One region of the Geobacillus sp. JS12 genome, then DNA from elsewhere that is predicted to be linked to it. Evidence: a T-box and tRNA genes for the amino acid it is inferred to sense, from the RefSeq annotation. Region 1 holds a T-box; the other holds one or more tRNA genes.
What was found. A T-box is a leader RNA that pairs with one kind of tRNA and senses whether it is charged. The one in region 1 lies ahead of A0V43_RS11055 (valine--tRNA ligase), so its partner is inferred to be a tRNA-Val.
Positions count from the first base shown of each region.

Region 2: it has a tRNA-Val gene. The T-box ahead of A0V43_RS11055 (valine--tRNA ligase) is inferred to sense a tRNA for this amino acid. The anticodon was not compared.

Region 1 covers NZ_CP014749.1:2,251,592-2,265,930, forward strand. Annotated here, with positions in the region: partial or broken gene A0V43_RS11045 (VWA domain-containing protein) at 1-2,225, opposite strand, end outside; gene A0V43_RS11050 (bifunctional folylpolyglutamate synthase/dihydrofolate synthase) at 2,302-3,594, opposite strand; gene A0V43_RS11055 (valine--tRNA ligase) at 3,812-6,454, opposite strand; T-box leader at 6,555-6,884, opposite strand; gene A0V43_RS11060 (hypothetical protein) at 7,024-7,212, shown strand; gene ysxE (spore coat protein YsxE) at 7,251-8,282, opposite strand; gene spoVID (stage VI sporulation protein D) at 8,326-9,381, opposite strand; partial or broken gene hemL (glutamate-1-semialdehyde 2,1-aminomutase) at 9,500-10,788, opposite strand; gene hemB (porphobilinogen synthase) at 10,805-11,779, opposite strand; gene A0V43_RS11085 (uroporphyrinogen-III synthase) at 11,780-12,547, opposite strand; partial or broken gene hemC (hydroxymethylbilane synthase) at 12,544-13,475, opposite strand; gene ccsA (cytochrome c biogenesis protein) at 13,491-14,309, opposite strand; gene hemA (glutamyl-tRNA reductase) at 14,320-14,339, opposite strand, start outside.
Region 2 covers NZ_CP014749.1:2,524,737-2,539,075, forward strand. Annotated here, with positions in the region: gene A0V43_RS12330 (LysE family translocator) at 1-10, shown strand, start outside; gene A0V43_RS12335 (hypothetical protein) at 214-501, opposite strand; gene A0V43_RS12340 (GNAT family N-acetyltransferase) at 511-1,065, opposite strand; gene A0V43_RS12345 (TetR/AcrR family transcriptional regulator) at 1,388-2,014, shown strand; gene A0V43_RS12350 (class I SAM-dependent methyltransferase) at 2,011-2,913, shown strand; gene A0V43_RS12355 (Ig-like domain-containing protein) at 3,049-4,569, opposite strand; partial or broken gene A0V43_RS12360 (iron chelate uptake ABC transporter family permease subunit) at 4,586-4,804, opposite strand; gene A0V43_RS12365 (FecCD family ABC transporter permease) at 4,806-5,813, opposite strand; gene A0V43_RS12370 (ABC transporter substrate-binding protein) at 5,835-6,776, opposite strand; gene A0V43_RS12375 (hypothetical protein) at 7,402-8,016, shown strand; gene A0V43_RS12380 (NAD(P)/FAD-dependent oxidoreductase) at 8,520-9,746, shown strand; gene A0V43_RS12385 (YobA family protein) at 9,857-10,318, opposite strand; tRNA gene A0V43_RS12390 (tRNA-Leu) at 10,645-10,728, opposite strand; tRNA gene A0V43_RS12395 (tRNA-Cys) at 10,791-10,864, opposite strand; tRNA gene A0V43_RS12400 (tRNA-Gly) at 10,874-10,945, opposite strand; tRNA gene A0V43_RS12405 (tRNA-Gln) at 10,951-11,025, opposite strand; tRNA gene A0V43_RS12410 (tRNA-His) at 11,041-11,113, opposite strand; tRNA gene A0V43_RS12415 (tRNA-Trp) at 11,131-11,204, opposite strand; tRNA gene A0V43_RS12420 (tRNA-Tyr) at 11,214-11,298, opposite strand; tRNA gene A0V43_RS12425 (tRNA-Thr) at 11,305-11,380, opposite strand; tRNA gene A0V43_RS12430 (tRNA-Phe) at 11,688-11,763, opposite strand; tRNA gene A0V43_RS12435 (tRNA-Asp) at 11,954-12,029, opposite strand; tRNA gene A0V43_RS12440 (tRNA-Met) at 12,035-12,111, opposite strand; tRNA gene A0V43_RS12445 (tRNA-Val) at 12,293-12,368, opposite strand; tRNA gene A0V43_RS12450 (tRNA-Glu) at 12,378-12,449, opposite strand; tRNA gene A0V43_RS12455 (tRNA-Ser) at 12,464-12,554, opposite strand; tRNA gene A0V43_RS12460 (tRNA-Asn) at 12,559-12,633, opposite strand; rRNA gene A0V43_RS12465 (23S ribosomal RNA) at 13,009-14,339, opposite strand, start outside.

The sequences.
Region 1 (14,339 bases):
CACGTTCACTGTGTATGACCCATCGTTTGAAATGGCGATTTCATACGGAGACTTGAGCGCTGTCCAAGCAGATGCCGAACCATTTCGAATCATTTGATACTGATAGGACACGCCTTCCCCGGCCACCGGCCCCACCAATTTGACGGTAGGCGCCTCGTACGTCGTCGTACCATTCGCTACAGCGCCTTTTGGCGTTGTCACCACGAGATGCGGTTTAATATACACCGACACCGTTTGGCCATTGCTGTAGGTGACAAGCAGCACGCCGTCATCATTTGGGTCATACTGCATCGCTTTGACAGGCAACGACAATAATCCATTTGCATTAGGATCCGCCCGCCCGACGATGTCGTCTGATAAAGCAGAAAATTCGTGTTTGGTAATAGTCCCCATTCCATTCCCTTCATAGTAAACGTTCGGAAAATCATCCAAGCGAACTGTCATGCCGATCCGTTCCGCCGGCGGTGAGAGCGTCGAAGTCCTCACCCCATAACGGCTGTCGGTAAACGTCACAATGGCAGGGGGCAATTGGACATTGTTCATCGCATAATCCGCCTGCATCACCCACTGTGCGGAGAGCATGAGCTTATTCAGCTGGCTGTAGTCGAACATTTGATTGGTGAAAGACCATTTGGCATAACGCTTGCCATTCTCCACATAGGTTGTGACTTTGCCATCGGGAACAACGGAGATGCCATCGGGCAGTTCTTGGACAATGCTCACATTGCTGATCGTCCCGGTCGCATTGCCGACATACCCGACAAGCGACAACGAATACGTGGCCCGGAAGCGGTTGTCGTCGCCATCGGTTGCCCCCCGTTTGATTAAGCTTGTGACATCATTGGTCAGCCCTTGCAGCTTCACCGTTCCAGTAAACGACGGCGGCGCTTCGTCTTTGACCGTGACGGTCACCGTTTTCGTCACAGCCGGCTGTGGCTGGCCATACACATCGCGATACGTCAGTTCAGCAGTGAACGTATATGTCCCTTTTGCTTTAAATGACACGGGAATCGGAATCGTCACCGGCGCCGGAGTGCCTTGACCAACTTGGTATGGGATGGAAAACGAAATATACGCGTTTTGCTTGTTTTCATCCAGCCATACTTGGCCGTTTTCCGCAACGGCGACATTACCGCCAAACGACGAAAGCGGGATGCGGATCGTTCCGGTGATCGCTGGCGTGGTGGCAAGCTGGGAAAACTGTTGGAACAAAGCGGTCAAATTTTGCGTCGTTCCTTGCCGCGCCTCGCCGCCGGCAGTCGCTGAAAGCGACCGTAAATAGTCCATATCGACTTCATCATTGTCGCCGAAGCCGATTGAGTAAAGGGTGATATTGTTCATCCCGAGCGTTTTCGCCACCGCTGTGGCATCGGCTCGGATTTTTCCTTCGATGCTGCTGTAAGTGAACGAATAGCCGTTATCCCAAGATACCCGCCATCCATTAGCATAATCTTGCCCATCGCTGTAAAATTGGCGAGAATATCCTTTGTTGTCGGTAAAACGGATACCAGCAGTCCGCCCATCACTGTACAATTCATATGTGACCGAAAGAGAATCGGTTACTCTATTCCCTGTGTACTGATATCCGCCCAAAAATTTCGGTTTGACCTCCCGATACGTAATCGTATCAACTGTATTCAACACCGTCGGCATGCCGTCAGTCAAAAAAATGATGTACTTTTTCCTTGTTGGATCGGTAAAATATGATCTTGCAAGTGACAAAGCGGCTGAATAGTTCGTCCCCCGCTGGCGGTCAAACTGTTTCCCGTGCTGAGAATGGCGTCAAGCTGGCTCGCTACATCGGAATATTTTCCAAATGGAACGACGCTCGCCTGCCGGACCCCATCGGAAAACGGAATAAGGGCAAATCGGTCATTTTGATTGTAATTGGACTTAAAATAGTTGACTGCCGCCTGCAGAGCAGATTTGGCGCTTTGCAGCTTCATTGCCGTCATCGACCCCGACACATCCATGATAAACACAAGGTCGATCGGAGGACGAATGATCGTAGACACCGATCCTTGCGGGTTGAGCGTCACATCGAGCCTCCCTTGTGCATCAGCATTCGGGGGTTTCACATACTCGGGCTGCGACGAAGAAAATTGGAACTGGAGCGATGGCAGAGAGGCTGCTTGCACCGTTCCCCCCTTTCCTCCTGGGCCAAACATGAGCAAAAATGCCCATATCGCTACGATCAACCATTGGAAAAGCTTCCTTTTCCCCATTTCCCTCTCCCCATTCGAGACAAAATTCCTATTTACATTATATCATTCTACTATTGCAGTTGATAGCAAAATTTTCTTATCTCATTCCTTTTTTTACTTCAGAAATAAAGTACAAGGATCCTGTAATCAAAAGCAGATCCCGCTCAGTCAACCGCGAGGCCTGCTCACGAATCCATTTTTCCCACTGAAGAACAGTTGCCTTTTGTTGATGAGTGGAAAGGTCCGCCAACTGTTCCGCCGCTGCCGCGCGCGGAAAATCAAACGTGGTAAACGTGATCGTATGCGCGAGCTCATCAAGCAGCTGAATCATCCGCTCAAGCGGCTTGTCTGTCAGCGCGGCGAACAAGACATGGACGCGTTTGTCAGGATAATGGGCGCGCACCGTCTCCACGAGCGAGCGAATCCCGGCTTCGTTATGGGCGCCGTCAAGGATGATGAGCGGACTATCGCTCACCTGCTCAAACCGGCCGGGCCAAGCGGCTGTGGCCAGCCCATCGGCGATATGCTCCGGCTCGATTAAAAACGAATAGCCAAGGCGCAACAATTCTGCCGCCATCACCGCCACCGCCGCGTTTTCGACTTGATGGGCGCCGGGCATTTGAATGCGCAAATCGCGGTATTCGGCAAACGGCGTGACAAGCGAAAACCGCTCCCCTTCCACCGTCGTCTGCCGGTCGGAAACGGTGAAATCGACGCCGAGACGATATGTTTTTGCTTTCCGCTCCGCCGCCGTCTTGGCGATCACCTCCCACGCCTCGGGCTCGTTGACCGCTGTCACAAGCGGTACGCCCGATTTGATGATTCCCGCTTTCTCCGCCGCGATTTGCCCAAGCGTATCGCCTAAAATGTTCATATGATCGTAGCTGACGTTTGTAATGACAGAAACGAGCGGATAAATGATGTTGGTTGAGTCCAAGCGGCCGCCGAGCCCGACTTCAATGAGCACGATGTCTTGAATGTTCTGTTTTCCAAAATAATACAGCATCATCGCCGTGATCACTTCAAACTCGGTCGGTCCGCCAAACTCTGTTTGTTCCAACTCATCGGCAAGCGGCTGAATGACTTGCACGAGCTCGACGATCTCTTGATCGGAAATCGGTTCGCCGTTGATGCTGATTCGTTCGTTAAACTGCTCGACATACGGCGAGGTGAACGTGCCGACCGAATAGCCCGCCGCCTGCAAAATCGAGCGCAAATAGGCGACCGTTGACCCTTTGCCGTTCGTTCCCCCGATATGGACGGCGCGGACGCGGCGTTCCGGGTGGCCGAGTTGTTCCATCATCCATTCCATCCGTTTCAATCCCGGTTTTATGCCGAGCCGCAGCCGCCCGTGAATCCAAGCGACTGCTTCTTCATACGTTCGAACCATGTTCATCGTCCTCCTTTTTCCATTGGTGTCTTGCCGCCCCCTGCAGGCTTCATGCGGCAGATGCGCCACACATCGAGAAGCGTGGCGAAAGCGAGTATATGTTGACAACAAACCCCTTCTCAGAATATGACAAACCTTCCATCATGATCCATCGAAAAAGACGAATCCACAGGAAAGCGGATTCGTCTTCATCATAATCAACCGCCAGATCGTTTGTCTACCGTTTGAGCTCGGCGAGGCGCGCCTTGACGGCTTCGCGTTTTTCGATGTAATCTTGCCGCTTGCGCCGCTCTTCTTCGACGACATGAGCCGGCGCTTTCGCCAAAAAGCCTTCATTCGCCAGTTTCTTTTCGACGCGCTCGACTTCTTTGTTCCATTTGTCAAGCTCTTTTTCAAGCCGCTTCATTTCTTCCTCAATATTGATCAATCCTTCAAGCGGCATGATGAGCTCGGCGCCGGTGACGACCGCCGTCATCGCTTTGTCCGGCGCGGGAACGTTTGTATCAATCAAGAGCTCGCTCGGGTTGCAGAACCGCTCAAGATAGGCGCGGTTTTTCATGAGCACCGCCCGCACTTGTTCATCTTTCACCTTAATATAGAGCGCAATCGGCTTGCTCGGCGGCGTGTTCACTTCGGCGCGGACGTTGCGGACGGCGCGGATGATGTCGACGAGCATCCGCATTTCTTCCGCGGCTTCTTCGTTCGACAGCTCAGGGCGCACTTGCGGCCACGGAGCGACGGTGATCGATTCGCCTTCATGCGGCAAGTTTTGCCAAATTTCCTCGGTAATGAACGGCATGAACGGGTGAAGCAGGCGCATCGTGTTGTCGAGCACATACGCCAACACGGAGCGCGTCGTCTTTTTCGCCGCTTCGTCGTCACCGTAAAGCGGCAATTTCGCCATTTCAATGTACCAGTCGCACAAGTCGTCCCAAATAAAGTTGTACAGCGTACGCCCCGCTTCGCCGAATTCGTATTTCTCAGCGAGCTTCGTCACCGTCTCGATCGTTTCGTTGAGACGCGTTAAAATCCAATGGTCGGCGACCGTTTTTCCGCCGCTCAAATCAAGCTCCTCGTACGTCATGCCGCCCATGTTCATCAGGGCAAAGCGCGAGGCGTTCCAAATTTTGTTAGCAAAATTCCACGTCGCTTCGACTTTTTCTGTGCTGAAGCGCAAGTCTTGCCCCGGCGAGCTGCCGGTCGCCAAGAAGTAACGGAGCGCATCGGCGCCGTACTGGTCGATCACATCCATCGGATCGACGCCGTTGCCGAGCGACTTGCTCATTTTCCGCCCTTGGGCGTCGCGGACGAGGCCGTGGATGAGCACGTCTTTGAACGGACGCTTTCCGGTGAATTCAAGCCCTTGGAAAATCATGCGCGACACCCAGAAGAAAATGATGTCATAGCCGGTGACAAGCACATCGGTCGGGTAGTAGCGCTTGTAATCCGGCGAGTCGGTATCCGGCCAGCCCATGGTCGAGAACGGCCAAAGCGCTGAACTGAACCATGTGTCGAGCACATCGGGGTCTTGTTCCCAGTTTTCGATGTCTTTGGGCGGCTCATGGTCGACGTACACTTCACCCGTTTCTTTATGGTACCAAGCTGGAATCCGGTGCCCCCACCAAAGCTGGCGCGAGATGCACCAGTCGCGGATGTTTTCAAGCCAATGCAAATACGTTTTTTCAAACCGTTCCGGCACGAACTGCACTTTGCCGTCCGTTTGCTGCAGCTTGATGGCGGCTTCGGCGAGCGGCTTCATTTTCACGAACCATTGCGTCGACAAATACGGTTCAATAACCGCGCCGCTCCGTTCGCTATGACCGACTGAGTGCACGTGCTCCTCGATTTTAAAGAGGACGCCTTGTTCTTGCAAATCGCGGACGATCTGCTTCCGGCATTCAAACCGGTCAAGCCCTTGGTATTGCAAGGCGTTTTCGTTCATCGTGCCGTCTTCGTTCATGACGAGAATGCGCGGCAAGTTGTGGCGGTTCCCGATTTCAAAGTCGTTCGGGTCGTGCGCCGGCGTAATTTTGACCGCCCCAGAGCCGAACTCCATGTCGACGTACTCATCGGCAATGATCGGAATTTCGCGGCCAACGATCGGCAGTTTCACCATTTTGCCGATCAAGTGCTTGTACCGCTCGTCATCCGGATGCACGGCAACGGCCGTATCGCCGAGCATCGTCTCCGGACGGGTCGTCGCCACTTCGATGAAGCCGGAGCCGTCGGCGAGCGGATAGCGCATATGGTAGAGCGCGCCTTTCACTTCTTTATAAACAACCTCAATGTCCGACAACGCGGTTTTCGTCACCGGATCCCAGTTGATGATGTATTCGCCGCGGTAAATGAGCCCTTTCCGGTAGAGCGAGACGAACACTTCGCGCACCGCTTTGGAAAGCCCTTCGTCAAGCGTAAACCGCTCGCGCGTGTAATCAAGCCCAAGCCCTAACTTCGCCCATTGACTGCGAATATGGCCGGCGTATTCTTCCTTCCACTTCCACGTTTCTTCTAAAAATTTTTCCCGGCCTAAATCGTAGCGCGACAGCCCTTGCTGGCGCAATTTTTCCTCGACTTTCGCCTGGGTGGCGATGCCGGCGTGATCCATTCCCGGAAGCCACAAAACGTCATACCCTTGCATCCGCTTCATGCGCGTAATGATGTCTTGCAGCGTCGTATCCCACGCATGCCCTAAGTGCAATTTGCCGGTGACGTTGGGCGGCGGGATGACGATCGTAAACGGTCGTTTGTTCGGATCACCGGTCGCTTCAAAAAATTTTCCTTTCAGCCACCATTCGTAGCGCCCGGCTTCAACGGCGCGATGGTCGTATTTCGGCGGCATCGACACTTCGTGCTGTGCCATGTTTCATTTCCCTCCTTCAACTTGATGGACAATGCGGCCGACGGCGGCTTCCCACTAAGCAATGCCGCACAGCCGGCAAGCAAAAAAGCCCCTTTCATCCGAAAAGGACGAAAGGAGCTGCTTTCGCGGTACCACCTTTTTTCTTAAGCCTAGAAGGCTGGTGATGAAGAGAACCGCAACACGGCCAACCCACCGGTGAAACATCGGCTGGCGAGCCCACAATCAGTTTGGTTGACCGGCCTTCTAGAAGCTTAAGCGCTTCATTGGCATAACGGCATGATGCCGGCTTCCTCTACTCGGCAGCAGCGCCTTTCAAAGAAGCAGCTCAAGGGCGACCTTCCAGCAGCCGTCATCCTAGGAAATCTCGCAGCTTCTGATTCCCCTCTCTGCAGGCGCGGACCGCTGTACTCCTCCCCGTCTTCGCTTTTGTCGTCATGATTCGATTATTATACTACCATTGTCCATCATCTTTGCCAAGTTTTTATTTATTTATTCCATCCGTGTGCATTTGGTGACAAACCATCGCACGTTTCATATTGTATAGTAAACCGGAGAAGGAGGGAATGTCGATGCGGCGATTCAACCCGTATTCGTGGCCGCCGTGGCTGAGGCAAGTGCGCGCCGTCTGCGCCCAAGTGATCATCCCGCTCACCATTTTTCAAGCCATTCGCACCATTTTTTTGCCGACGACATTTGATGTCATTTTATTGGCCATCTTCGTTTTCATTGCCGTGGCGCTCCATCTGGAATGGATTTAGTGCGACGCCGTTTTGTTTGGGCTGCATTCAAAACCCATTTAATCATTGCTGCTTTCATCCGCCGGCGGTTCGTTGTCTACCGCTTCTTCCTGCTGCCGCACGGCGTCGCGTTGGACAAGGTGCATCACGAGCGCCTCCATATTTTTGAACGCCAAATAACGACACTGCAACGCGGCCACATATTCCCGTTCGTTCCGCTCGTTCCGCGAAGCGGCCTCATACCGCTCCAAACAGCGGACAAACCCACGCGGCTCCGCCAAATGGCTGTATAAAAACGCCCGCTCCCCGTCGGACAGCGGCAGCTCCTTCTCGTACTCCTCCATTCCTTCAAGCCACTCGCGCCCAAGCGGCGGCATTGTCTGTACGTGAAAACGGAGCGCGGCGATCACATCAAAGAGCGGCGAATTCCAATGCGCCCGCTCCCAACTGATCCAATACGGCGGGATATAGTGGGAGAGGCGCGCTTTGCCGTGCACCCAAGCGATGCGCCATTGCTTCGTCTCTTTGAGCGTCTCTTCCCACACATCGAGCCGTTCTTCAGCGAACGAGTACGCGCGCATCACCTCATGGAAATAGGTGCAGCATTGGAGCTGAAACGGAGACATGTACCACGCCGCTTCGTACCGCTCAATTCGTTCTTCCCACACCGTCCGCGCCCGTTGCCATTCGTCCTTTTTTTTCTTTCGGTACGCCGCCGCCTCTTCCTCACTCACCTCGATCGTGCGGACGGTGGCGCGATGGAGGCGGGCGAGCTCGCGAAAAAAGGCGTCCGCCGCATCCTTCTCCACCTTTGATTCGCCGTCATGCCATGCTTGCAAATAATAAAGACGGCCGCCTTCTGTGGCAAACAGCGACCGCCGCCGCGTCAGGTAAAGCGGGAGACAACGGGGGCCGCCATGCTGAAGAGACTGCCAAACGGCGGCGGCTTCTTGCTCGCTTTCAAGCGTCTTTAAAGCGAAAACGCCGCGGTTCGTGTATACCTTGACGGCTTTGCCTCGCTGCTCCATGCGCACTGGACGAAGCCCATACTGGACGAGCACAGCATCATATCGGTCAGACTGTGCGGCCATCGTTACGCCCCCTTATCGGCAAAAGAAACGGAAAGCGTCCCTTTTATGAGAAAGGACGGCTTCCCGCCATGGCCGGAATATACAAAAGCTGCCCCTCGTGCACGTCATCTGGGCTTTCCAAATCATTGGCGCGCAAAAGCTGCGAGACGGTCACATCATACCGTTCGGCAATCTTGTCCAATGAATCTCCTTGCTGGACGATGCAAATTTTCAGTTTCGTAAACTCTTCCGCCTCGCTTTTCGCAAACAGTTTCGTCAAGTAAAGCGCATTTTCGCTTTTTGTTTTCGTTTCTTCTTCCTCTTCTTCCTCAACCGCCTTTTTCGCCGCCCCGATCGATACCTTCGCCTCAGTTGGCGGCAGCAGCGAAGCGATGTCTTCCTCCGTCTGTGCGCTGACCGTCTTCGTTTCCGTCTCAAGCGGCAAAAACGGCTCTTTGGCCTCCTCTTCTTCCTCAGCCTCCGTTTCTTCATGACGCATGGCGGCTGGCTCCATGACGGAAACCGTCGTTTCGCCGGCGGCAAAAGCCGGCTGTTCATCCGCCTCATCGGCGAGATCATCCACGGAAGCAAACGCTTCCTCACCGGCCGCTTCCTTGCGGGCGATTGATTCAAACGGGGCAAACAGCGGCTCATCGTCCTCCTCATCGTCCGGCAAATCATCGCCAAGCGGCGCTTCACTGATGCCGCTGATCGAAATGTCGGCCGTGATCAGCAATCTTCCGTTTTCATCCAAATCATAATCAAACGATTCAACTGTCACGTACACATCCTCAAGGGAACGAATGCGATTTTTTGGAATCGTAATATCGATTGGAAAACGGTGTGACAGTTCGCTGATCCCGTCTTCGCGCACCGAAATGTGCTGAATGAACCGATAACCAGCCAGCTCAAACACGTCGTCATCCGCTTCAGCCTGCCCTTCGCCCGCTTGGCGGAATTCGCCGCTCAACTCAAGCGCGCCGCGGATCGTAATGTATTGGTCGTACTCATCGACGGAAATGACCGGATCAAGAGAAATGGATAAAAACTCGGCGACTTCCTGTCCCCTTTTAAACCAGACCGATTCTTCCAATGAAAAACGCAAATACGATTGCTCCAACCGAGCCTCCTCCTTCCGTCCCTTCGGCAAATGGTTTCTATGACATTATCCATTGTATGAACGAAAACGAGGCGGTATGATAAAAAATTGGGCTGCCGACGGTCGGCAGCCCCTTTCCTTATCCGCGCAGACGGGCAAACACCCGCCTAGCAGCGGCAATCGTATATTCAATATCATCATCACTGTGCGCCGTCGACAAAAACAGCCCTTCAAATTGCGACGGCGGCAGGAAAATGCCTTCATTCGCCATTTCCCGATAATAGGCGGCAAACAACTCCAAGTCGGACGTTTTCGCTGTCTCGTAGTTGACCACCGGCTCGTTCGTGAAGAAAAAGCCGATCATCGACCCAGCGCGGTTGATCGTATGCGGGATGTCGTATTTCTCTGCTGCCTGATGAAGCCCATCCGCAAGGCGCGCCGCTTTGCGGCCAAGCTCTTCGTACGTTTCCGGCGTCAGCTGGCGGAGCGTCTCGTACCCGGCCGTCATGGCGAGCGGATTGCCGGAGAGCGTGCCGGCTTGGTACACCGGCCCGCTCGGCGCGACAAGCTCCATGATCTCGGCTTTGCCCCGTACGCCCCGACCGGCAAGCCGCCGCCGATCACTTTGCCAAGGCACGTCAAATCCGGCTCAATGCCATAATACCCTTGGGCGCAGTGGTAATCGACGCGGAACCCGGTCATGACCTCGTCGAAAATCAATAAGGCTCCGTATTGTTTCGTCACCTCGCGCAGCCCTTCCAAAAAGCCAGGCACTGGCGGAACGACGCCCATGTTGCCGGCGACCGGTTCGACGATCACCGCGGCGATGTCTTCGCCAAACCGCTCAAACGCATAGCGGACGCTGTCCAAATCGTTGTACGGCACCGTGATGGTATGCTGGGCGACCGATTCCGGCACGCCCGGGCTGTCCGGCAGGCCGAGCGTCGCCACGCCAGAGCCGGCTTTAATGAGCAACGAATCGCCATGGCCATGGTAGCTGCCTTCAAATTTGATAATTTTGTTGCGCTTCGTGTAGCCGCGCGCTAAGCGGAGGGCGCTCATCGTCGCCTCGGTGCCGGAGTTGACCATCCGCACGATTTCCACCGACGGCACCCGCTCGATGACGAGCTTAGCGAGCTCATTTTCAAGCAATGTCGGAGCGCCAAAGCTCGTCCCTTGTTCCGCCACGCGCTTCAACGCTTCCACGACCTGCGGGTTGGCATGCCCTAAAATGAGCGGCCCCCATGACAGTACGTAATCAATGTACTCATTGCCGTCAATATCGTAAATTTTCGCTCCTTGGCCGCGCGCCATAAAAATCGGCGTCATCCCGACCGACTTGAAGGCGCGCACCGGGCTGTTCACCCCGCCCGGCATCAATTTCACCGCTTCTTCGTATGCTGCCTTTGACCGTTCATAGCTCCGCATCATTCCGCCCTCCTCTCTATTCAGCCAGCCAGCGGGCGACATCTTTGGCAAAATACGTAATGATCAAATCCGCGCCCGCCCGTTTCATCCCTGTCAACATTTCCATGACGACCGGCTTCTCATCGATCCAGCCGTTTTGCGCCGCCGCTTTGACCATCGCATACTCGCCGCTCACGTTATAGGCGACAAGCGGCAACGGAAAACGGTTTTTGACGTCGCGGATAATATCCATGTAGGCAAGCGCTGGCTTCACCATCAAGAAATCAGCGCCTTCTTTGACATCCGACTCCGCCTCGCGAAACGCCTCAAGGCGGTTGGCCGGATCCATTTGGTACGTCTTCCGGTCGCCAAACTGCGGCGCGCTGTCGGCGGCATCACGGAACGGGCCGTAAAAAGCCGAAGCGTATTTGATGGCATACGACATGATCGGCACATACTCAAACCCTGCTTCATCAAGCCCACGGCGAATGGCGGCGACAAAGCCGTCCATCATGTTCGACGGCGCGATGATGTCGGCGCCGGCTTGCGCTTGGCTCACCGCCGTTTTGGTGAGGAGCTCGAGCGACGGGTCGTTCAGCACGCGCTCGTTTTCGACGACGCCGCAATGGCCGTGGCTCGTATATTCACATAAACACGTATCCGCAATGACGACTAGATCTTTGTGTTCGGCTTTGATTTGGCGGATCGCCCGCTGAACAATCCCTGTTTCGCAATACGCCTGCGAACCGACTTCATCTTTTTCATTCGGCACGCCAAACACCATGACGGCGGGAATGCCAAGCTTGGCGATGTCGTCCACTTCCTCGGATAAGCGGTCAAGCGATAAATGGTAAACCCCTGGCATCGACGGCACTTCCCGCTTAATGCCGCTTCCCTCGACCACAAACAGCGGATAAATGAGATCCTCGACGCGAAGATGCGTCTCACGCACCATCGCCCGAATCGCAGCCGTTTGCCGCAGACGGCGATGGCGGTCAAATGACAGTGCCATTCATCGTCCCTCCATGGAAAAATATTGTTCCATCGCTTTGATTATACCATCCGTGGTGTAATCCGTCGGACAAATATGGACCGGAATGCCCGCCCGCTCAGCCGCTTCTTTCGTCACCGGTCCGATGCAGGCGACCGCAACACCGGAAAGAAGGGCATCCGCTTCTTTGTCGAGAAGGCGGACAAGGCTGTCAACCGCCGACGGGCTCATCAAGGTGACCGCATCAAGCTCCCGCCGGCGCAGCAGCGACAACAACCGCTCCCGGCCGCTTTCATCAGGCTCGGTCTCATACACCGTGAGCTCGTCGACCGCGGCGCCGGCGTTTCGCAACGCCTCAGGCAAGGTCGGGCGCGCCAAATTGCCTTTGACAAACAGCACCCGGTCGCCTTGTTTGACGCGCGGCATGAGCAAGTCAGCCAGCCGCCTAGCGGTGTAATCATCCGGCACGAGCGCCGGGGAAAGACCATGCTCGGCGAGCGCCGCCGCTGTTTTCCGGCCGACGACAGCGATTTCCGGAAGCGGACGCAGCAACGAAACATATGGAAAAAAGAAGCGGACGGCGTTCGCGCTTGTGAAAATGAGCCAATGGTATTCGCCAAGCCGCTCAACCATAGAAGCGATTTCTTCCGGCGCCGCCGGTCGGATGGCAATGAGCGGGATCTCGACCGGCACGGCGCCGACAGCGCGCAGCTTGGCAGAAAATGACGCGGCCTGCTCTTTGCCGCGCGTCACGAGCACCGTTTTGCCGGCGAGCGCGCTGTGTGTCATGATTGGCTCAACTCCTGTTTCACCCGCTCGATGAGCGCTTTCGCCCCTTGTTCGATCAAGACAGCGGCCGCCTGCCGGCCGACGGCCTCCGGATCGGCGCCCGTGACCATTTCTTTATACTTTTCTTTGCCATCCGGGGAGGCCACAAGCGCAGTAAGGCGCACCGCCCCCCTTCGACTTCCGCATAGCCGGCAATCGGCACTTGACAGCCGCCTTCCATTTGCTGCAAAAAGGCGCGCTCCGCCCGAACAGCCCGTTCGGTTCGCTCATCGTTCAGGCGGTGTAACCATTCGCGCAGCTCCTCATCGTCTTCACGGCATTCCACAGCGAGCGCCCCTTGGCCGACCGCCGGGACGCAAATGTCCGGCGACAAGTAGTCGCTGATCACCTCATCGCTCCAGCCCATGCGCGCCAGGCCGGCGGCCGCCAGCACGATCGCATCGTACTCTTCGCTTTCGAGCTTCGCCAGCCTTGTGTCAATATTGCCGCGAATCCATTTGATCGTCAAATCCGGGCGATAGGCAAGCAGCTGCGCCGAACGGCGCAAGCTGCTCGTGCCAATGACCGACCCAGGCGGCAAGTCGGAGAGCATCCGGTTTCCTTTGCTGACAAGCACATCGCGCGCATCTTCGCGGCGCGGAACCGCACCGATCACCAAACCTTCGGGCAGCACAGCCGGCATATCTTTCATGCTATGGACCGCCATATCGATGCCGCCGGTGAGCAGTTCATGCTCGATCTCTTTCACAAACAGCCCTTTTCCGCCCACTTTGGAAAGCGTGATATCAAGGACGCGGTCCCCTTTTGTGACGATTTCTTTCACCTCAAACGTAAACGGCGCCCCGAGACGCTTCAATTCGGCGATGACCCAGTTTGTCTGGGTCAAGGCAAGCTTGCTGCGCCGCGAGCCAACGACAATGTTCCGCATCTCGTTCCACCTCAATTACGAATACCAAAAATGAAATTTTGACAAACTACCAAACAAGAAAAAGTTGACAAGCAAAAATAAAAACGAACCGATATTCCATAGCGCGATCGCCTTCCCTTGCATCTGCCGGACGGCTCGCTTGTAAAAATAGACGCCATAGACGAGAAGAACGACAAACGACCCGAGCACTTTCGCATCATACCAATGGAAATGGTCGATTTGAATATACGCCCAAATCACGCCAAGAATGAGCCCTAATAACAACATAGGCAAGCCGAGCGCATTTAAAACATACGACAAAAAATCAAGCCGCGACAAATCCGCCATGCGCCAAAGGCGCGCTCCCCACTTTTTCTTTTTCAGCAAACTGTACTGCAACATGTAAAGCACCGAAAACAGAAACGACAGCGTAAACGCCGCATACGCTCCGAGCGAAAGGGTGATATGGATGATAAGCAGCTCCGAAACGAGCCGCTCCGCAACAGCCGGCGACTGAGAAGACGGTGCGAACGTATGAATGGCCAAAATAAAAAAAGCAAGCACGTTCGTAAAAAAGACGATGAAATCGACGCGCAGCAGCCGATTGATGACGAGCGACAGCGTAATGAGCAGCCAAGCGTAAAAATAAAGCCCTTCCGACATCGTTAAAATCGGAAAGCGCTTCGTCTCCATGATGCGGGAAACAAACGTCACGGTCTGCAAAAGCCACACAATAGAAAGCAACCAGAAGGCGATGTCGTTCGCCTTCCGGTTTTGTTGCAAAAAATCGATGAAATAGAATAGGATCGAAGCGATGTAAAGCAAAATAGACAACTCATACAACAGCGCCACCATCCATCCCACCTTACAGCTGCCATGATGGGC
Region 2 (14,339 bases), 270 kb from region 1:
GCGTTCGTAGCGGCGCGCGGCCAGGAGCGGCCGCTCCTTTCTGCGAGCAGCCCCCAACACCTCTTTTACTCAAAAAAGCGCCGCGCCTCCTAGAAGACCGGTGAAAAACAACGGATTCGCTCGATTTGCGAGAAGTCGAAAGGGATAAAGTTATGGTGTTGCAAGGTTTTTCAATTTGAGAAACGCTGTTGGGGAGCAACATTTCCCCTTAAATCACAAGCCTTCTAGGAGAAGCAACGGCAGAAACAACAGCACATCGGGACCAAATGACAAAAGATTGGGCATTTCAACCAAAACCAACATGGCGGCCTTTCTCTCGCAGGCCGCCATCCGTTTGTATTGTTCCCGCTGCGGCTTCATGAGCCTGACGCCAAGCGGCAACAACCTCATTCCCTTGTCTCTCACGTTCTCCCTCCTTGTCACGCCGACCGCCGCACCGAAGCGCAAACCGGCGCAATAGAAAGGAAGGAAATGCTCATCGAGCGATCTCCCCGCACTCATCCGCCGAACCTACTTGACAAAGCGGGCCATCAAAATCAAATCCCAATACGTCCCGTCATCGATTTTTGCAGCTTTTTTCTTCACGCCTTCTTCCACAAATCCAAACTTTTGATACAATCGAATCGCGTTCGTGTTGTCAGCGACGACTTCGAGGCAAACTTTTTCAATCAAAGGATTTTCTTTTGCCCAATCAAGGAGCGCTGCAAGCAACGCCGCGCCGATCCCCTGGCCTCGAAAGCCGTTTTTCACGCTCATGCCGAAAGACCCTTGGTGCTTGGTTCGCCGCTTATTTCCATTATGAAAATCTAAAAACCCGATCATCTCTCCGTCATGCTCGGCCAACAGCGCCAACTTTCCAGGATCGTCCGCCATTTTTTGCAGCCATTGGCGTTGTTGCTCTTCTGTGACCGTCACTTCCGCTTCCGTCGTAAGCAAGTAAAGCGCTTCCGCGGTCACGGCCTTGACAAACGCAACGATCCGCTCGGCATCCTCGGGCCATGCCGTCCGTATAACAATCGGTTGGCCGCTTGCCGTCACCAACCGCCTTGGCTGGATGTTTCCCATAGCCATCCTCCTTGCTTGATGTGCATCCGTATAGATTCGTAAGCACGAGGGCAATATCCTGCACGCAAAAGAAAAACCTCTTCTGTCTCATAGTTCGTATTACCGTCAACCATTGGGCCATTCACCAAAAGCCCCGATATATTTTTAGTGATTCGCCTGATGAATGTTGAACCATCCACTTTCGATATGCTCTACGAACACCACCCCAGCTCCCCTTCATCACCATTGTTTTGATGGCTCGTTTGTCAATAAAGTAACCACTTGACAAACAGAAAAACAAGAGTATACTGATAGTATACTTTTGATACTAGGAGTATCAGCTATGAAAGAACATATCGCCGCTGTACACAAACAAACGATTGCCCAAGCCGCTGAGCGGTTGTTTCTCGAACGCGGGTTTGACGGCACGTCAATCAGCGACATTTGCGCAGCGTCGGGATACAGCCGCCGTACGGTGTACCGCTACTTTGACACGAAGGAGGAGATTTTGTACTACATTGTCGCGAATGGTCTCAAACAGTTGCGTGATCGTCTAACCGACATCGTGCAAGCCGAGCAGCCGTTTTTGGCCAAGTACGAACACATTTGTAAAGCAATGCGCGCTTACTACGAATATTGTCCCGTTTCGGCGCGCGCCGTCCGCCAGTTTCGCCCGCCATCGCTGGACGCAGTGACACCCACCATGGAAGCTATTTTCTCTTTAGGAACGGACATCAATGACGCCCTCTCCTGCTGGATCGAGCAAGGCATCGCAGAAGGCGTTGTCCGTGAAACCGCAGACGTCATGATGACCGTGTACGTGTTCTCCGCACAGCTACACGCGTTGTTTGACCTTATCGAAACAAAAGGAGCGTTTTTGCTGCCGACGCTCGGCAAGACGAAAGAACAATTTGTCGCCTACGGCCAGAAGATGATTCTCCATAGCCTCGCAAAGGAGCCATTGCCATGAAACCAAACGAACCGAGCATGACCGCATTGATGTCCTGTTTCGTCCGCGCTTATCATACGGAACACGATACGCCTGTCATATTTCGTGACGATATGGCCAGACAGCTGATCACAGACGAAGAATACAAACAAATCCAAACCTTTCTCGCCAACGGCTTGGGATTTTTTGCCCCCGAGCGGCTTGATGCGGTCTCATCGGACGAAGAGAAAGTGAAATGGATCGTCCAAACGCAGCTCGCTCCGACTCCAATCGCCCGCGCCGCCTATACCGAACGGATCGTCCAACACGAAAAGCGGCTTGGCGCGACGCAGTATGTCATGTTAGGAGCAGGGATGGATACGTTCGCCTTCCGTCATCCAAACAGCGGCCTGACGATATTCGAAGTCGACCATCCCAACACGCAGCAATTCAAGCGCGAACGCATCCACATGGCCAACGGGAAGATGCCAAACTGCTTGCAACTGGTCGCCGCTGATTTTACCAAGGATGACGTGGCTTCCCGATTGCTCGCAGCCGGCTTTCGCCCAAACGAAAAAACGGTGTTCAGCCTGCTTGGCGTCTCATATTATCTAGAAAAAGAGCACTTCTATCGTCTTTTGCACCAACTCGCTCCATTGATGACAGAGGGCAGTTCTATCGTGTTTGATGTTGCCGATGAGCAGCTGTTCACCTCCACCGTCAAGCGGGTGCAAAACACGCTCGCCCTCGCCCGGCAAAGCGGTGAACCGATGAAAGCGGCGTATTCGATCGAGGAACTTGAGAAACAGCTGCAGCATCACCGTCTCCTCATTTTCGAACACGTATCGCCGGAACAAATCCAAGCGGAATTTTTCTCGAACCGAAACGACGATCTGACAGCGTTTGAACATGTCCATTATGTCCATGCGGTGCGCAAATAACATCCAGGAAGGCCTCTGAATTTTGTGATTTTCCATGATTATGTGATATTGAAACATGTCTATTCACCAAAAAATCGACCGAACCCTCTTTAAAGCATCCCGCTTCAAAGAAAGGCTCGGCCGACAGGTTCCTTCTTATTGCCCTTTCGTCACCGTCGCTGTGGTCGCTTCACTATGGTTTTGCGCTTTGTCTTCTTGTGTCACAATGATCATCAGCTGGCCATTGTGGAATGCAGACAGATCGATCGTCTTCGAAAAATTCCCATTCGAGTCCGCCGACGTCCATTCCACGAGAGATTTTTGCCCATCCGTAATGATGATTTGCACCGATGCGTTGCTTTCTGCCGTTCCTGCGATCGTGTACGCCGCTTGATTTTGATTCGTAACAGCTGGCAGGGCGTTCAATGATGGAGCGGCAACAGCTGTATCCTTCCAAACCGTCGCGGTTGCCTCTGGGCTTACATTGCCTGTAACGCTCGTTTGAACGGCTGTAATGGTAATCAGTCCATCGCTTAACGGGGAAATATCCGCTTCTACATGGTATCTCCCGTTTTCTTCCACCGTACCGACTGTGCTGATTTCATTCGTTCCATCGGACAAAGTGACCTCCACTTCCGCTCCTGGCTCTCCCTTGCCCGTCACCTCATAAGCAGTTGCATCTGCACTGGCGTTCACATATCCTTTATTGTCAATAGACGGCTTGGCCGGAGAAGACAACGATTTGATGAGGACGACACTTGCCATCCGGCTTTCATTCCCCGCTTGATCGATCGTTTTCACACGGATCGCGATCTTCCCGTCCTTCAGAGAAGAAGTATTGATCTCCACTTCATAATTCCCATCTTCATCCACAAGTCCGCTCGCTGAGACGGATTTTTTTCCATCAGCAGCCTCCACCACCACTTTCTCTCCAGGCGTTCCTGTCCCCGTTACTGGATAAGCTTCATAGTTGAAAGCGTTGATATATCCTTCATTCAACAGTTCAGGAGCCTCTATGCTCACATCTTTCCGAAGCACTTTCTTCGATTGTCCGCTTTGGTTTCCTGCCGAATCCACACTAACCGCGGAGACCGTAATCTCTCCTTCCGCCAACTTTCTTGCATCGATCACCGCCCGGAATCTCCCTTTGCCGTCTGCACGCACCGTTTTGGTGATGCGCTGCTTTCCATCGCTCAACAAAACTTGCACAGCGCTATGGGGTTCTGCTGTTCCTTGGACAGCATAAGCGTTCTGCTGCTTGGCATTGATCCATCCTTTATTCGTGATCACCGGAACGGAAGGCGCCTTCGTATCCTTGATAATCTTTTTTTGTACGCGGCTATGCTTCTGTCCCTTGATGATTTGCGTGACAGACACCGTCAAAGTCCCATCTCGTAATGTCGATACGTTGACCGGCGCTTCAAACGATCCGCTCTTTTGAACAACAGTGTCATGAGTGACAGATGCTTTTCCATCAGTGATCACTATTTTGATCTTCGCTCCCTTGAGCCCTTTTCCTTTTACGATATACTCTTTCACAGTTGAAGCATTCACCGGCTGTGCACTTTCAATGGCAAGCTTGGCCGGTTTCGCTGCATATGCTTCAGACTCCGCCGCTCCCGCTATGGCTAAACTGACGGCTGCGAAACTAGAAACCATCCATGTTTTCCAACTCATACCGATCCCCTTTTCATTATAATTTTGCTCGTCGAAGCAGAAAGAGAAAGTACGGCGCACCGATGAATGCCGTTAAGATGCCGACCGGAATTTCAATTGGCGCCGCGATGGTTCTTCCCGCCGTATCCGCGCTGATCATCAAAATCGCTCCTAATAAGGCGCTGACCGGAATGAGCCGCTGATAATCGGCCCTTGTCAACAAACGGGCAAGATGGGGGATGACCAGTCCCACAAATTTACGCATTCCATTCGCCCTGCTTCCTAATCAAATACAAAAAATATGGGCAACCAATGGCGGCGGTAAACACCCCGACAGGAAGTTCAATCGGCTGCGCCACCAAGCGTGCAAGCAAGTCAGCCGTCAAAAGCAACATTCCTCCGCACAAGGCGCTGACCGGAACGATATACGTATAATTCACCCCGACCATTTTTCGGACGATGTGCGGAATGATCAAGCCGATAAACCCAATGACCCCGGATACGGACACCGCACTTCCAGCCAAAATAATAATCATGACTGCCATCACAGTTTTGAGAATCCCCACATGAACACCAAGCCCTTTGGCTGTATCATCGCCGAGCTCCAACAGATCCATTTTCGAAGCGATCATGATGGACAGGAGCAAGCCAGCAAGAGACCACGGAGCGATCAGCGAAACATGGCGCCACGTCAAGCCGTTTAACCCACCGGCCAGCCATGCATATACGGCGGCCGCATCCTGGCCAAGCAAGACCAAAATTCCGACGGTGATCGCATGCAAAAATGCGCTGACCGCCACTCCGGCAAGGGTCAAACGAACCGGGGAAAGGGCGCCTCTCTTCAGAGACAAACTATATACGAGGGCTCCCCCAACCGCCGCCCCCAAAAAGACAAGGGGAGAAAAGAAAAGAAGGGGAAGGCCGGCGAAAAAATACTCGATGAGAACAACCATCGCAGCAGCGCCGGCCGACACTCCCATGATTTTTGGCTCGGCCATTGGATTTTTCGTTAAACATTGCATCATCGCTCCAGCGACCGCCAGATTCGCCCCAATCAAAACCGCCAAAAGCGCACGGGGAAACCGTAGATTCCAGACAACCGTTCGTGCTTTGGATCCATCATCATGCAAAAGGACATCCAGCACTTTTGGAATCGGCACAAAAAACGGACCAGAGACTAAAGAAACGATCATCAACAAAACGATGCCCAATCCTGCAATGACGCTGATCCATATGGCTTTTTTTCCGTATGTCAAAGATGACATCCTCTCGCCGGCATCATCCCATCACTGATAACGTTTTAAAATGGATGCCGCTTCTTTTACAATCAATTTCGCCGCCAACGGTCCCCGGCTGCGAGACCAAAGATCGCGATTGACTTCCACCACCCGCTTCTTTTTCACCGCTTTTAATTGGAACCAAATCGGGTTGGCTTTCACTTTTTTCAGGTCATTCTTCCCAGGATCCGTATAGGCAAACAGCACGTCTGGATCGATTTCTAAAATTCTTTCTAAACTTACTGTTTTAAAGTCGGAGTATTCATCCCCTTTTTCCTTAAATGCATAATCAGCCTTAAGCGCCGTAAAAATCGATCCGGAGAAGGAGTTGTCCTGCCATACATTAATGCCATCTTTATTGACGAAAAAGCCCAATACACGAAGATTTTTATCTTTTAATTTTGCCTGCTGCGATTTCAATTCTTTATAAAACTGATTCACAAACGATTTTGCCTTCGCCTTCCGCCCTAAGATGTCTCCCAATACAAGAAGCTGATTCATCGCTTCTTTGTAGCTATTCGCACGAAATCCCGCTACTGGCGCAATCTTTTTCAGCTGAGGGATAATCGCTTTATGGAACTCAAATTCATGGTCGATAATGATCAAATCCGGTTTGAGCGCTGCGATTCTCTCCAAACTCGGGGCGCTAAGTGCCCCAACGCTTGGCACCCCTTTTAGTTTATTGCGCAAGTATGTAGGCACCGTTCCAGAATTGGAAATCGTATACCCCACTGGCTTTAAGCCCAACGTGACAACCGCATCTGTCCCCGCCATGCTTAACGTGACAATCCGCTTCGGGGTTCCTTTGATCACCAGCTTGCCAAGCTCCGTCTTAAACACCCTTGTCTTGGATGCGGCCTCAACAGGCGCAGCCGGTTGAGCCAACGGCACAAGCAGCACGAACAGCGCCATCAGCACGGCAAGAAGAGAGGTCCATTTTTTCTGCAACACGTTACATATTCCCCCTTCAATCTATATTTAATAATGATAATCCTTATCAATTAAGGTGATAATTGATATTGAATATCTTTGTCAATACAATAATAAAAAACATTCATGAGCAAGCGTTGCTCCCCACCCTGGCATGAAAATCGCTGATCAAAGCGGCGCATTTTTACAGAAAAAGAAAATCGGTTTTGCAAGGATTTCTCTAATTGAGAAAGAATGCGAATCGATAGTCTTTTTTACCAAATCACCCACCCTCTAGAAGGATGGTGAAAAACGAGAACGGCCTGCAAATCGATGGCATTTCATCAGAAAAGAAAGCCGATTGGCCGCGTTTTTCGAATTGAAAGATAGCAGGAATCAGCCATATTTTGCGCTAAATCACCAGCCCTCTAGAACTTGTCGCCCCTTTTCATCATAATTCTTCAAAAAATCCCTTGTCTCCCCCCATACGATTTATGCTAAAATGGAAGCTGGATGTCCCCAAATCTGCTGCACACATGCCCACGGATGATCAACTCCTTTGGCAAACCCTTCACCAACAAGGTCCAGACAGCGTTAGGAAAGCAACAAAAGCCATGAATAGCTGTTTTGAATCACCGTCAATCCACACTTGGAAAGGATGATCCATATGGAAGCATTGCTTACCCAAATTTTAGATCGGCTCGATCAACTCCATTCGAGCGTCGGCGTCTTGACATCCGACGTCAACGAGATGAAAAATCAACTGAACAAGATCGAAGCGAGAGCGGGCAGCATCGAAGAGAGAGTGAACAGCATCGAGGCGAGAGTAGACAGCATCGAATCAAGAGTAAACAACATTGAAGCCAACATGGCCACCAAAGACGAACTCGCCGAGCTCCGATCCAAAGTGGACGACATCGAAGCGAAAATGGCCACGAAAGACGAACTCGCTGAACTTCGCTCCACTGTGAACGGACTCCAGTCCAACGTAAACGAAATTCAAGCGAAGATGGCGACCAAAGAGGAACTGGCTGAACTCCGGTCCAAAGTGAATGAACTCCAATTCAAAGTGAACGAACTTCAATCCAATGTAAACGAAATTCAAGCAAAGATGGCGACCAAAGACGATCTCGTTCCTATTCGACAAACGGTCATGGAAATCGATCAAATTGTCAAAAGGATCGAAGTCAACCAAGAACGCCACGAGCACATTTTGGCCATCCTCTCCAAACGCTCGATTGAACATGAGGCATCCATCGCCAGCCTGCGGCAAGCGCAATAACTTGACAAGGGAACAAATGGACAAGGGGCGAGCTGTGCAGCGCAACATGGAAAAAACATTCCTTCCAGACACGAACCGCGGGGGCTGTCCGAAAGAAATTCCCCCAAATCAACACAACAACTTGACAGCGTTTGAACCATGTTTAGGATATCCACAGGGGCACTCATCACATCCGGGAAGGCCAAGCGTCTTCCCGGATGTGTCTGGCTTGAAACATGCTTGTCTTCAGGCGACATCTCATCCATCAACATTTTTTGTCAGCCCTTTCGTTTGCCGTTCTTATTCTTCCTGCAAAACTCTCTACATGATGTACGTCTTATTCCGATTCATGTTTCAAAAAACACAAATTTTCCACTTCTCCACACACCCCATCTCCTTTGATTTGCCGCTCCAGCCATGAAGCCGAAAAAGCGTTGGGCGCGGTTCTCCTCCTTCGCAACGAATAAACCAAATGATTCCGATCATGCTAAAGACGAACTATGAAGTGGAAGGAGACGAGAATCATGAACTTGCAATCCGGAACATTCTACTGGCCCACAACGTTCCCCGACCCGCCGAGCTACCCGGTCTTAGAGGAAGACATCGACTGCGATGTGCTCATTATCGGCGCTGGCACCTCGGGCGCCCAATGCGCCTACTTTCTTAGCGACACCGATCTTGACGTCGTGGTCGTCGATAAACGAAAAGCGGGGCATGGAAGCACAGCGGTCAACACGGCCCTGATCCAATACCTGGGGGAAAAAATGTTTTTCGAGCTAATCCATAGCTTTGGCGAAATGTACGCAGTGCGGCACCTTAAACTTTGCGAGCAGGCCATCCGCGATCTCGCCGATGCCGCGGAAAAGCTGCCGCTCGACTGCGAATTTGTCACCCGCGACAGTTTGTATTACGCCAGCTCTCCTGAAGATGTAAGCAAATTAGAAAAAGAATACGCCGCTCTCAAGAAACACGGCTTTGCTATCGAATGGTGGCCGGAAGAACAGATCGCCCGCCATTACCCGTTCCGCAAACCAGCGGCGTTGCTGACAAAAGGAGACGGCGAAGTCAATCCATACAAACTGACGATCGGCCTGTTGGAATATGCCAAACGCCGAGGAGTCGCCATTTACGAACAAACCGAAATCAATGGAAAAAAACTCGAAAAAGACCAAGCCATTTTTTATACGAAAACCGGTGCGGTCATTCGCGCGAAATCGGTCATCATTGCGGCTGGCTATGAAACGTTGGATTTCAAAAAGGACCCAAACGCCGTGTTGAACAGCACCTACGCCGTGGTCACGAACCAGGTCGCTGATTTCTCCAGCTGGTACAACCGGACGCTCATTTGGGAAACGGCCCGTCCTTACATCTACATGCGGACGACCGCCGACAACCGCGTTATCATCGGTGGATTGGATGAAGATACGACCTATGCCGATGAGCGCGATGCCAAGCTCATTCACAAGCGCGACCAGTTGATCGCGGAGTTCCAGCAACGCTTCCCCACGATCCCTGTCCGAGCTGAATTTTACTTGGGCGCCTACTACGCCGGCACGCACGACGGACTGCCGATCATCGGCGTGTATGACGAATATCCAAACTGCTATTTCGTCTATGCCTATGGAGACAACGGAGCCGTCTACAGCATGGTGCTCGCCAAATGCTTGCGCGACTGGATCGCGGCCGGCCAAAGCGACAACGCCCAGCTCTACTTGCCGGACCGTCCGCTTGTCTCGGCGTTGTCTTCGTAATTCCTGTTCGGAATCCAACGAATTGTTTGGCGCGTCATCGACAAGCTGCCCTCTCTCCCCCATGCTGGGAAGAGGGGGACAGCTTTTGCTTCGCATGCGGCAAAACGCTTTTATTCATCTTTGATCCGAACATCGAATTTCGTTCGTTCATGGGCGTCTTTTATTTGAATCATCCAAGTGTCCGCTTGTTTGTCATAATGAACAGCCCGAATCACAGGAATCATCTGCTCGAGCCGACTCTCTTCTTGTTTCAACGCTTGGCGAATCGCCTCCTCCTCCGATAAGCTGGCGCCATCACGCGGAGAGCTTGGCACAACCAATACTTTGCCCGCCTTCCCTTGGCCTGGATACGATTCAGCAATCCCCCCATCTATCCAAACTTGAACTTTTTGACCAATGTTCACTCGCGCTGGTGCACTAGAAACCAAGATGGTATTATAAAACTCTTTAAGCCCGCCTGTGGAACGAAAATCTTGCGGATCAGAACTGACAACCAAAATGCTCCCCCCTTCTTTTCTCACGACATACCCTTCAATGGCATAGCGGTCAGTTTGCCCGCTACAACCTGCCAACCAAACACTCCACACGGCGGCAATGAAAGCAAGCCATCTTTTCAGCCCAATCTCCTCCTCCTTTGTTATCATTAGTCGCATTTACGACAAAATTGTTTCACCCTTTTATGAAAAGCTCCAGTTTGTCAAATCCATCATGGGTACTAAAAAAACATGATGATTGACGAAATCATGGATGATCTAGATGGTAGAAATGCAAAATTCGTGCAAAATTTTTTCGGATTCTATCGTTTTTTTCGGAATTCCCAGAAAATGAAAAACGACCGCGTTTGCGGTCGTATCAAGGGTTCCACGATTTTAGATCGTGGGCTATCGAATTCTGAGGATGCCGATGGTGGGAGTCGAACCCACACGGGGGCTACCCCACACGATTTTGAGTCGTGCGCGTCTGCCAATTCCGCCACATCGGCGCGACAATTAACAATTTACCAAATCATCTTTCAACTGTCAACACTTTTTTATTCATTAGATATGGAGGCGGCACCCGGATTCGAACCGGGGGTAAAGGTTTTGCAGACCTCTGCCTTACCACTTGGCTATGCCGCCTTGATCGAGAGCGGAAGACGGGACTCGAACCCGCGACCCCCACCTTGGCAAGGTGGTGTTCTACCACTGAACTACTTCCGCATCCGTGGCTGGGGTAGCTGGATTCGAACCAACGCATCACGGAGTCAAAGTCCGTTGCCTTACCGCTTGGCTATACCCCAACGTTGTAAGTGAAGGGCGACTAGTGGGAATCGAACCCACGCATGCCAGAGCCACAATCTGGTGCGTTAACCACTTCGCCATAGTCGCCATAATCATGATAGGAATGGCAGGGGCAGTAGGAATCGAACCCACACCGGAGGTTTTGGAGACCTCTGTTCTACCATTAAACTATGCCCCTTTGTTAAAATGGTGGAGGGGGACGGATTCGAACCGCCGAACCCAAAGGGAGCGGATTTACAGTCCGCCGCGTTTAGCCACTTCGCTACCCCTCCAAGGAATGGTGCCGACTGCAGGACTTGAACCCGCAACCTACTGATTACGATTCAGTTGCTCTACCAATTGAGCTAAGTCGGCATAAAACAAATGCAAGAAGGTGGCTCATTGTTGTGCTCTGTGCCTCTTCCTCTACAAGCTGATTCGAGGAAGCAGGATGCGTCGAGGCAACTCGAAGCCGACTCGACGAAGCAAGTGCTCGTCTCTACCAATTGAGCTAAGTCGGCATAATTATGATATAAATCGTGGATCATTGTTCATTTGTTGTGTCCCTTCCTCTACCAGCCAATTCGAAGAAGCTGGGTGCGTCGGGACAACTCGCAATCGATTCGATGAAGCGGATGCTCGTCTCTGCCAATAGAGCTAAGTCAGCTTGCTATCAATTATATGGTGGCTCGGGACGGAATCGAACCGCCGACACAAGGATTTTCAGTCCTTTGCTCTACCGACTGAGCTACCGAGCCGTATCTTATTTTTCCCTTGTTCGTTGATGACTTTTGTGTCCCTTCCTCTGCCAGCGGATTCCAAGATGCTGGATGCGTCGAGGCAACTCGATGCGAATTCGATGAAGCGGATGCTCGTCTCTACCGACTGAGCTGCCGAGCCGTATTTCACCGATCACATGATTCGTTGCATCATGCATTTTTGGAAAGATGGCGGTCCCGACGGGACTCGAACCCGCGATCTCCTGCGTGACAGGCAGGCATGTTAACCACTACACTACGGGACCATTTTTGGTTGCGGGGGCAGGATTTGAACCTGCGACCTTCGGGTTATGAGCCCGACGAGCTACCGGACTGCTCCACCCCGCGGCGATAAGAAAGTAAGTTGATTTTCACAATACTTTTAGTGTTGTTGTTCGTTGCCTCTTCCTCTACAAGCTGATTCAAAGATGCCAGATGCGTCGAGGCAACTGGAAGCGGATTCGTTGAAGCAAAGGCTCTTTGCTCCACCCCACGATGATGAGAAAGCAAGTCAGCTTTTATATTAAGATGGTGGAGGATGACGGGATCGAACCGCCGACCCCTTGCTTGTAAGGCAAGTGCTCTCCCAGCTGAGCTAATCCTCCACAAAGAAGTGACCCGTACGGGATTCGAACCCGTGTTACCGCCGTGAAAGGGCGGTGTCTTAACCACTTGACCAACGGGCCATGCTGATGGATCATGGCGGAGAGCAAGGGATTCGAACCCTTGAGGCGCTATTCACGCCTACACGATTTCCAATCGTGCTCCTTCGACCACTCGGACAGCTCTCCACGATGGCTCCGCAGGCAGGATTCGAACCTGCGACCAATCGGTTAACAGCCGATTGCTCTACCACTGAGCTACTGCGGAATCATAACGAAGGTCAATTCTCCCAATAAGATGCCCTGCCTCTTCCTCTGCCAGCCGATTCAAAGAAGCTGGACGTGTCAAGGCAACTCGCAGTTCATCCGATGATGCAAATGCTCGTCACTGAGCTGCTGCGAAATGACATCTCTTTAGACATTTACTATTATAATGATTCGCGCTGAGCTGTCAAGAGTTTTTTCATTCCCTCAAAACTAGATAACCGTCGGAAGAAGCCGCTCGCCTGCGCTTTTCGCATTGTCCAGCTCCGGCTCGCCGCCGCTCGGGGTCAAATAACCTTCGCCTTCGGGATGTGAACATCCCTGCAGGCGAAGAACATTTGCCCGTCGCGGCGACCCGCTCGCCTGCGCTTTTCTAAGTTAGGTCAAGCCCTCGATCGATTAGTATCCGTCAGCTCCACGTGTCGCCACGCTTCCACCTCGGACCTATCGACCTCGTCATCTTCGAGGGATCTTACCCGCCTAACGCGGTGGGAAATCTCATCTTGAGGGGGGCTTCACGCTTAGATGCTTTCAGCGCTTATCCCGTCCGCACATAGCTACCCAGCGGTGCCCCTGGCGGGACAACTGGTACACCAGCGGTGCGTCCATCCCGGTCCTCTCGTACTAAGGACAGCTCCTCTCAAATTTCCTGCGCCCGCGACGGATAGGGACCGAACTGTCTCACGACGTTCTGAACCCAGCTCGCGTACCGCTTTAATGGGCGAACAGCCCAACCCTTGGGACCGACTACAGCCCCAGGATGCGATGAGCCGACATCGAGGTGCCAAACCTCCCCGTCGATGTGGACTCTTGGGGGAGATCAGCCTGTTATCCCCGGGGTAGCTTTTATCCGTTGAGCGATGGCCCTTCCATGCGGAACCACCGGATCACTAAGCCCGACTTTCGTCCCTGCTCGACCTGTCCGTCTCGCAGTCAAGCTCCCTTGTGCCTTTGCACTCTCCGAATGATTTCCAACCATTCTGAGGGAACCTTTGGGCGCCTCCGTTACCTTTTGGGAGGCGACCGCCCCAGTCAAACTGCCCACCTGACACTGTCTCCCACCCCGCTAAGGGGTGCGGGTTAGAATTTCAATACCGCCAGGGTGGTATCCCACCGCCGCCTCCACCGAAGCTGGCGCTCCGGCTTCCCAGGCTCCCACCTATCCTGTACAAGCGATACCAAAATTCCATATCAGGCTGCAGTAAAGCTCCACGGGGTCTTTCCGTCCTGTCGCGGGTAACCTGCATCTTCACAGGTAGTATAATTTCACCGGGTCTCTCGTTGAGACAGCGCCCAAGTCGTTACACCTTTCGTGCGGGTCGGAACTTACCCGACAAGGAATTTCGCTACCTTAGGACCGTTATAGTTACGGCCGCCGTTTACTGGGGCTTCGGTTCGCACCTTCGCTTCCGCTAAGCGCTCCCCTTAACCTTCCAGCACCGGGCAGGTGTCAGCCCCTATACGTCGCCTTTCGGCTTCGCAGAGACCTGTGTTTTTGATAAACAGTCGCTTGGGCCTTTTCACTGCGGCTCTTCAGGGCTCTTCACCCCAAAGAGCACCCCTTCTCCCGAAGTTACGGGGTCATTTTGCCGAGTTCCTTAACGAGAGTTCTCCCGCGCGCCTTAGGATTCTCTCCTCGCCTACCTGTGTCGGTTTGCGGTACGGGCACCTCTTCCCTCGCTAGAGGCTTTTCTTGGCAGTGTGAAATCG